2 regions of the Undibacterium sp. GW821-FHT07F11 genome follow, and region 1 is predicted to be linked to the other one. Evidence: predicted binding sites of a transcription regulator. Region 1 holds the regulator's gene; the other holds the start of a gene.

Region 1 (4,202 bases):
GATTACTACCGATGGTTATCGTATCGGCGGCTTTGAACAATTGCGTATTTACGGCAAAATCCTGGGTGTGATGGTGCATGCCGTCAAGGATGAGGCTGATTTGCGCATCGCCTTGTCCGAGCTCAAGAACAAGCATACGGTGCTGATCGATACAGTCGGTGTCAGTCAGCGCGACAAAATGGTGACTGAGCAAGTCGCGATGTTGTCAGGAACAGACACTCCGGTGAAGCGCTTGCTGTGCCTGAATGCGACATCGACAGGTGAAACCTTGAGTGAAGTGGTGCGTGCTTATCAGGGGAATGGTCTGGCAGGTTGCATTTTGACCAAGCTCGATGAGGCAGCGACGATAGGTGGCGCACTCGATATTGCGATACGCCAGAAGCTTATGGTGTATTACGTTGCCAGTGGCCAGCGTGTGCCGGAAGACCTGCATATTGCCAACAAGCTGTATCTGATAGACCGTGCTTTCAAACTCAAGCGCGAAACGGCCGCTTTCCGTTATCTCGATGAAGAGTTGCCTCTGCTGATGGCTGGTGCAGTCACGGCTGCACAGGCATCAGGACGTGCTGGTCAGGAGGTGTCCCTTGGCTAGTTTCGATCAGGCTGAAGGCCTGCGCCGCATGCTGGCTGGGCCAAAACCAAGAGTGTTTACCTTTTTGTCAGCATTGAGGGAAGATGAAAAAAGCGGCATGCTGGTCAATCTGGGGGTGTCGCTGGCACGTCAGGGTAACCAGGTGTTGATGGTGGACGCTCGTTCATCAGAGAATAGTGTTGGCGCATGGTTGAATGCCAACCTTGATCAGACCTTATTGGATGTAGCGAAACAACAGCGTACAATGAAGGAAGCAGTGAAATTGGTTGCTTCCGGCTTGTCGGTGACGATGTTGGCGCGCCATGCATGGCTGCCGCCAGAAAATACGCGGCAATTGTCCAAAGTGTTTGATGTGGCGGCGAACCGTGCTGATCTGGTCATCGTGGATAGCGAGATCAATTTGGATGACAGTTTTCCGTTGGCGACGCTGGACGACAGCGAACTAGTAATACAGGTTTCAGCTGATCCCGACATGATCAAGGCTGCTTATGGCCTGATCAAGCGAGTGAGCAATCGGCTTGGCAGGCGTGGTTATGGTATTTTAGTGTCCGGTGCATCGGAAAAAGAGGCGAGATTGATTTATACAAATATGGCGCAGGCGGCCAGCCGTTATCTGGCAGTGCCACTGCACTACGTCGGCAATGTGCCGGAAGATGAACATGTAAGAAAGGCTGCACATTTGGGACGCTCTGTGATTGATGCTTTTCCTAAAGCCCTTGCTTCTCTGGCATTCTCCCGGCTGGCTGAACAATTGGCGAAGACCGCGCGTTCCACATTATGTTTAGAGGGAGTCCCTGAGCTGGGTGTCGGTCTCGGAATGTAATCAAAAAATGTACACCGCTAGCGGAAAATCAGATAAAAACTTCCTTTTAAGGGAGCATGCGCCCCTGGTCAAGCGTCTGGCTTACCAGTTGAAGGCGCGCCTGCCTCCCAGTGTGGAGGTAGACGATCTTGTGCAGGCCGGTATGATAGGCCTGCTGGATGCCGTTAACCGCTATGAAGACACCCATGGAGCACAGTTTGAAACCTATGCGGTGCAACGCATACGGGGTGCCATGCTGGATGAATTGCGCAGTAGTGACTGGTTGCCGCGTGGCGTGCGCCAGAACATGCGCAAGATAGAAAATGCCATGAATGTGTTGCAGCAAAAGCTGGGGCGACCACCACTGGAAACCGAAGTGGCGAAGTCGCTCAAGCTCAGCCTGGAAGAGTACCAGAACCTGCTCACTGACAGTGGCGGGCATCAACTCGTGTACTACGAAGACTTTCATGATTCAGATACCAAGGAACATTTTCTCGATCATTATTGCTCGGATTTTTCTGGCGATCCGCTACAAGATTTGCTCAATGACGACTTCCGCGATGCTGTCATCGGCGCGATAGACAGTCTGCCAGAGCGAGAGAAACTGCTCATGGGTCTGTACTATGAGCAGGAATTAAATCTTAAAGAAATCGGTGCCGTGATGGGGGTGTCAGAATCACGGGTCTCACAATTACATAGTCAGGCTGTGGCCAGGCTCAGGGCATACTTAAGGGAGAAAGCGTGGACTGGGCTAGCATAGTTGGTTTGATACTGGTGGTGTTAGGCATCGTCAGCGGACAGTTGATTGAAGGCGGGCGCCTGTCTTCGCTGGTGCAACCTGCTGCTTTTGTGATTGTGGTGATTGGTACCCTGGGTGCAGTGCTGTTGCAAAGCAGGCTCAATACCTTTATGCGCGGTGTGCGCATGCTGCGCTGGGTGGTGTCTGAACCGCCGGACAGCAGCAAAAAAAATGTCGCAGATGCGCTGATCTGGAGCGTGGTCGCCAGACGCGAAGGTTTCCTGAGCCTGGAGCGTTATATGAATGCTTCCACTGATCCCTTCATAGGCAAGGGCCTGCGTCTGGTGATTGATGGCATAGACCCGATACGCCTGAAAGACATACTTGATGTCGATATATCGCTCTATGAAATGGAGCAGCGCCAGGCCGCTAAAATTTGGGAAGCAGCAGGTGGTTATTCCCCGACCATAGGTATCCTGGGTGCCGTGCTGGGGTTGATACATGTGATGGAAAACCTTAGTGATCCATCCAAACTTGGTGGTGGTATTGCTGTTGCCTTTGTTGCCACGATCTATGGTGTGGGCATGGCCAACTTATTGTTCTTGCCAGTCAGCCATAAGCTGAAAGAAATCATAGGCCGAGAAGTGACGCGGCGTGAAATGTTGTCTGATATTTTTTATAGCATCGCTTTGGGCGACAGCCCGCGTGTGGTGGAAGAAAGACTGACCAATCATCGCAACTGACGGTAAGGCTACCAGGTAATGCCAGACTAAGGCTAGACTGAGAAAATATACTTATGGCAAGAAAAAAATACCACGAAGAACCAGAAAACCATGAGAGGTGGCTGGTTTCTTACGCGGATTTTATTACCTTGCTGTTTGCTTTTTTTGTCGTCATGTATGCGATATCCTCGCTGAATGAGGGCAAGTACCGGGTCTTGTCAAATTCGCTGACTGGTGCATTTGGCAAGGTTATGACGGTTAATCCCAAGCCTGTTGACGCGCCAGTTGAGCAAAAAATCAAACTTGATCCTTTGCCGCTGGTCAAAAACCGCATCAGCGAAGGCTTGCGCAAGGAGAGAGCGCAAATGACCACCATGGCCAAGGACATCCTGACCGTGCTGGAGCCTTTGGTGCGCGAAGGCAAGGTGAGGGTGACCCAGACCAGCCGTGGTATCACCATAGAAATTAATGCCAGCCTTTTGTTTGCACCGGGTGATGCGCGTCTGAATATCGATTCCATACAGGCGCTGAAAGCCATTGCCGGTGTTCTCAAGATCGATACCCATGCGATACAGGTAGAAGGCCATACCGATAATCTGCCTATCAAAAACTCTATTTTCCCCTCTAACTGGGAATTGTCTGCCGTACGAGCCAGTACCGTTGCCCGTTTGCTCACAGAGAACGGTGTCGATGAAAACCGGGTGACAGCAGTAGGGCAGGGGGCGAAATTACCAGTGAGCGACAATGAGACACCAGAAGGGAGAGCCAGGAACCGGCGTGTATCTGTCACCATACTGGCAGTCTTGCCAGAGCCCGTAGTAGAAGTGCCTTTAGTGCCAGCATCTGCGCCTGCTGCAACATCATTGCCCGCACAAGCTGCAAGGCCAGCCGCAGCTTCCTTGCCTCAAACTGCGGTGAGGCCTTAAATTCGTTGAGGTTTGCCCGGAAAGGGCGAGGACAGACGCATGACAAAGTGTCACGTCAGTCTTAGGTGGCGATATAGCCTTTACCTGGCGTGCTTTTGACAGTCGATTGACCATTTGGGCCATACATGGACCCAGCCTGATTTGTATTTTGTTGCAGCAGATTTAAGGTTGCCTGATTCAGCGACAATCGACGGTTAATCAGTGAACCGTTGGTGCGATTATCTTCTTTGGCTTGCACAGTCAGTTGTAGTAGCGCATCCCAGTGTTTGGCGACAGTCTGGGCATCGTCGGCTTGCTGCAAATAAGCTTGCATGCCGTCAATATCAGCGTTAAATCCAAGTTCACTCAAAAAGCTGTTACGCTTTTTTTCCAGTTCCGTCATTTTGACTACAAGTTGTCCCTTGCTCTGGGTAAAGTCATT
Region 2 (4,202 bases), on a different contig from region 1:
ATGCAGAGCTCGCACGCCTGAATTTACCAGCGCTGACTGAGTATTGCCCCAGTATTGTAGATACGCTGGTTCAGGCAAAAGAATTACACCCTGGGAAGCGTAATTCCCTTGATGCGCTCTGTACTCGCTATGAGATTTCAAATTCCCACCGCAAGCTGCATGGCGCTTTGCTGGATGCTGAATTGCTGGCAGATGTTTTTCTGGCAATGTCGCGTGGGCAAAATAGTTTTGAAATCGACATTGAGGAAGACGATGCGCCAAAAGTACTGGAGGTCGTCGCCTTTGATATGCCCGTTGGTGAGATCGCCGTATTGATGGCAACAGAGGAAGAAATGGGGGAGCATGAAAAATTGCTGACAGGACTGGATAAGCAAATCAAAGATAAGTGTATCTGGCATACGACTTTGTAGAAATAAGCTAAATTTCTGGCTTAGTTGGCGTGCAGAAAAGACAATAGATATGAGAAGTAATAGCTTAAATAGCTATTTGCACGATTCAAAAAGGATCACCTGTTGCAAACAGGTGATTTTTTTTTGGTTTTTTTTGCGCTTAACCCTAAAGATTTCACAATTTGTTGCCGTTACAAGGATAAGAAAATAAATCGAAAATATTTTAAATTTTCCCTAAAGTTTTCTAAAGTACTGCCGTTAATGAATATAAGACGATATGGTAAAAGGTCTACTTTTACGCAAGTCGTTGTTTTAATTGGTATTTTTTGATTTGGCCACTTTCGCTGATTCAAAAAAATAAAAATCTGTTTTCTACGAAATTTCATTTTGTAGATGTCTAAATTTGCCTGTAGGATATTTTCCTACGGCATGCCTTCGTTTTTTTCTTGGTTTAAATACGGAATCTCGCTTATACAGCCACTTTTCACCAGCCTGCACAATGTATCTCACTGGCAACGCAAACATGCCGCTGATAACAAAACTGGAGGGTGGGAAAATGACGCAGAACGATATGATGGCCGAGATTCGGGATGCCAATTTGAGTTATTTGATGTTGGCACAACAAATGATTCGCGCTGATAAAGCGACCGCTATTTTCCGTTTGGGCATCGGCAAGGAAATCGCAGACCTGATTGAAGGTTTGAATAATGCCCAGATTTTGAAATTGGCAGGTTCCAATATGATGTTGGCGCGTTTCCGCTTCGAAGATAGCTCCATTTTGTGCATGTTGACAAATTACAACAAGGAGCGTGCGCTTGCACATTCCCATGCTGCGATCTTGATGGCTGGTCAGCCAGTTGAAGAAATCCATTAATTTGTCGGGCATTTAAATCAAGGCGGATGGAGAAAAATTATGGCAAGCAAAAGCGTAGTAAATGAAGCTCACGAAATTCAATTGGCGATTGAGTTGGTCAATCTGGGTGCCAGATTGCAATTGCTGGAATCGGAAACTTCTTTGTCGCGTGAGCGTCTGCTGAAGATTTACAAGGAGTTGAAGGGTGTATCTCCACCAAAAGGCATGCTGCCTTTTTCTGCCGACTGGTTTATTACATGGCAGCCCAATATCCATTCTTCCCTGTTCATGAATATCCATAAATATCTGCGTGAGCATGCCGGTGTTGATGGTATTGATGCTGTGATCAAGGCATATCGCCTGTATCTCGAACAAGTGCCTGTCCCTGCAGGTGAGGAACCAGTATTATCACTGACACGTGCATGGACTTTGGTTCGCTTCTTTGAAGGCAAAATGCTGAGTTTTGCAAAATGTTGCAAATGCGGTGGGCATTTTGTTGCGCATAGCCTGGATTTGCATGATGATTATGCTTGTGGTTTATGCCACGTCCCGTCACGGGCAGGTAAAACAAAAAAAGCAAAAGATGCGGAGGCCGCGCTGGAAATGGTGGCATAAAATTCAGGAGGAGCCTTGGAGGTAGCATCATCAAAAACCCGCAAAGGCAAACTCCTACCGGATGACGGAGTCTTCTCTTCGCCCGTTTTTCTGGCCTTGCTTATACAATTGCTTGCATTTGGCCTGTCTTATTTGCTGTACGCCACCGATCGGTGGCAGTTTGGCGGCATACTTTCCCCTTATTTGCTACTCATTATTCACGCCAGCCTGGCTGCCTTGGTGAGTTTCTTGCTGCACATGAGTTGGTGGTGGTGGCTCATACAATTCATTTTTCCCTTCGCAGTCGTCACTTCGCTGATTTTTCAGTTGCATCCAGGTGTGAGTCTTGCAATCTTTGTGCTCATGGTATTGTTGTTTTGGTCAACTTACCGTACACAAGTTCCATATTTTCCTTCCAAATCCAGTTTGTTGCCGTGTATTCTTGAGCAACTACCTGCGCATGATGATTTGTCTTTTATTGATATTGGCAGTGGCTTTGGCGGTGTGTCTGTCAGTCTTGCCAGGCTACGGCCGCAGCAATCTTTTTTGGGAGTGGAGGTGGCGCCGTTCCCATGGCTGGTCAGTTGGCTCAGGGCTAAATTGGCTGGTCCCAGGGTTCACTTCTATCTAAAAGATTATCTGCAACTGGATTTTGCTGAGTTTGATGTCGTGTTTGCTTACCTGTCACCAGCGGCCATGCCTGGCTTGTGGGAAAAAGTCAGTGCTGAGATGCGGCCAGGTACGCAATTCATGAGTTATGAGTTCAAAGTGCCTGGCATTGAGGCGGATTTAACTATAAAAAGCAATGCGAATGACCCCGTTCTTTATGTCTGGCGCATATAATGCATATAGTGAAATGTATTCCTGAAGCAATATTTAACCTTCCATTTCTGGTGAATGCTTCAGGTCTGAGGTAGTGTAGTCGATATTATAAAAAAATCCTCTCTAAGGAGTAAAAGCTCGTGTTAGTTATCGTCGGCTATATCATCGTATTGGGCTCAGTCTTTGGTGGCTTTGTTTTGTCCGGTGGGCATATCGCGGTATTGTTTCAGCCCCTGGAATTGCTGATGATAGGCGGCGCTGCGGTTGGCGCTTCTCTGGTTGGTAATAATGCGAAAACCCTGAAGGCCACCATGAAGGCACTTCCAGGTGTCCTGAAAGGCTCAAAATATACAAAAGCCCTGTATATGGAGCTGATGACGATGCTGTTCGATGTTCTGACCAAGGTTCGCAAAGAGGGGCTGATGTCCATCGAGGGTGATATTGAGCGCCCTGAGGAAAGTCCGCTTTTCAGTAAATATCCTGCAATTGTCCACGATCATCATATGATGGAGTTTATCGGGGATTATTTGCGCCTGATGGTTTCAGGGAATATGGATGCCTTTCAAATTGAAAATCTGATGGACAATGAATTGGAAACCCATCATCACGAAGGCGCAGTTCCTGCACATTTCATTGCCAAGTTAGGTGATGGCTTGCCTGCTTTCGGTATTGTGGCTGCGGTGATGGGGGTGGTGCATACGATGGAGTCTGTTGGTATTCCACCATCCGAACTTGGTATCTTGATTGCCCATGCTCTGGTTGGTACTTTCCTGGGTATTTTGCTCGCTTATGGTTTCGTCGGGCCGCTGGCTGGTTTGATGGAGCAGCAACTGGATGAGTCATCCAAGACTTTTCAGTGTATCAAGGTGACGTTGTTGGCGAGCTTGAACGGTTATGCACCGGCTTTGGCGGTGGAGTTTGGCAGGAAAGTATTGTATTCGACTGAAAGGCCAACTTTCACTGAGTTGGAAGATCACATTAAGCAATCGAAATCTAAATAATAAAAACTGGATTGATGATGGCAAGCGAAGAATTACGACCAATTATAGTCAAGCGCATCAAGAAGGTGGCCGGTGGCCACCACGGTGGTGCCTGGAAAATTGCCTACGCCGATTTTGTGACAGCGATGATGGCGTTTTTCCTGTTGATGTGGTTGCTTGGTTCTACTGCCAAAGGTAATTTGAACGGCATCGCCGAGTATTTTCAAACTCCTTTGAAGGTGGCGATGGCGGGTGGTGATGGCAGCGGCGATAGTTCCAGCGTGATCAAGGGCGGTGGTAAGGATTTGAGTGCGCGTGAAGGGCAAAGCCGTAAAGGCGAGATTGACACGCAAAAGAAAACCTACAACCTGCAGGCTGCAGAGGCTGCTCTGGCAAAAGTAGAGGCAGAACGGCTGAAGGGCCTGAAGTCTAAAATTGAAGCGGCCATCGAATCCAACCCTACACTGAAGCAATACAAGAAACAGCTTTTGCTTGATATCACGACTGATGGTTTGCGTATTCAGATGGTGGATGAGCAAAACCGCCCCATGTTTGCGTCGGCCA

Evidence for each region. The regulator FliA, encoded in region 1, starts transcription of late flagellar genes. The targets are predictions, from matches to a motif close to CTAAAGTTTNNNNNNNNNNNGCCGNTA.
Region 2: the regulator FliA is predicted to act here: its motif matches at 2,738-2,764, upstream of motA (flagellar motor stator protein MotA).

What each region holds. Positions count from the first base shown of each region.
Region 1 is NZ_JBWKQH010000010.1:171,052-175,253, reverse strand. Features, by position in the region: gene flhF (flagellar biosynthesis GTPase FlhF) at 1-592, shown strand, start outside; gene AC07OI_RS23810 (MinD/ParA family ATP-binding protein) at 585-1,415, shown strand; gene AC07OI_RS23805 (RNA polymerase sigma factor FliA) at 1,423-2,154, shown strand; gene AC07OI_RS23800 (flagellar motor protein) at 2,136-2,876, shown strand; gene motD (flagellar motor protein MotD) at 2,930-3,781, shown strand; gene AC07OI_RS23790 (flagella synthesis protein FlgN) at 3,843-4,202, opposite strand, start outside.
Region 2 is NZ_JBWKQH010000002.1:157,208-161,409, reverse strand. Features, by position in the region: gene dnaQ (DNA polymerase III subunit epsilon) at 1-410, shown strand, start outside; gene flhD (flagellar transcriptional regulator FlhD) at 946-1,263, shown strand; gene flhC (flagellar transcriptional regulator FlhC) at 1,303-1,857, shown strand; gene AC07OI_RS04505 (class I SAM-dependent methyltransferase) at 1,873-2,679, shown strand; gene motA (flagellar motor stator protein MotA) at 2,799-3,659, shown strand; gene motB (flagellar motor protein MotB) at 3,677-4,202, shown strand, end outside.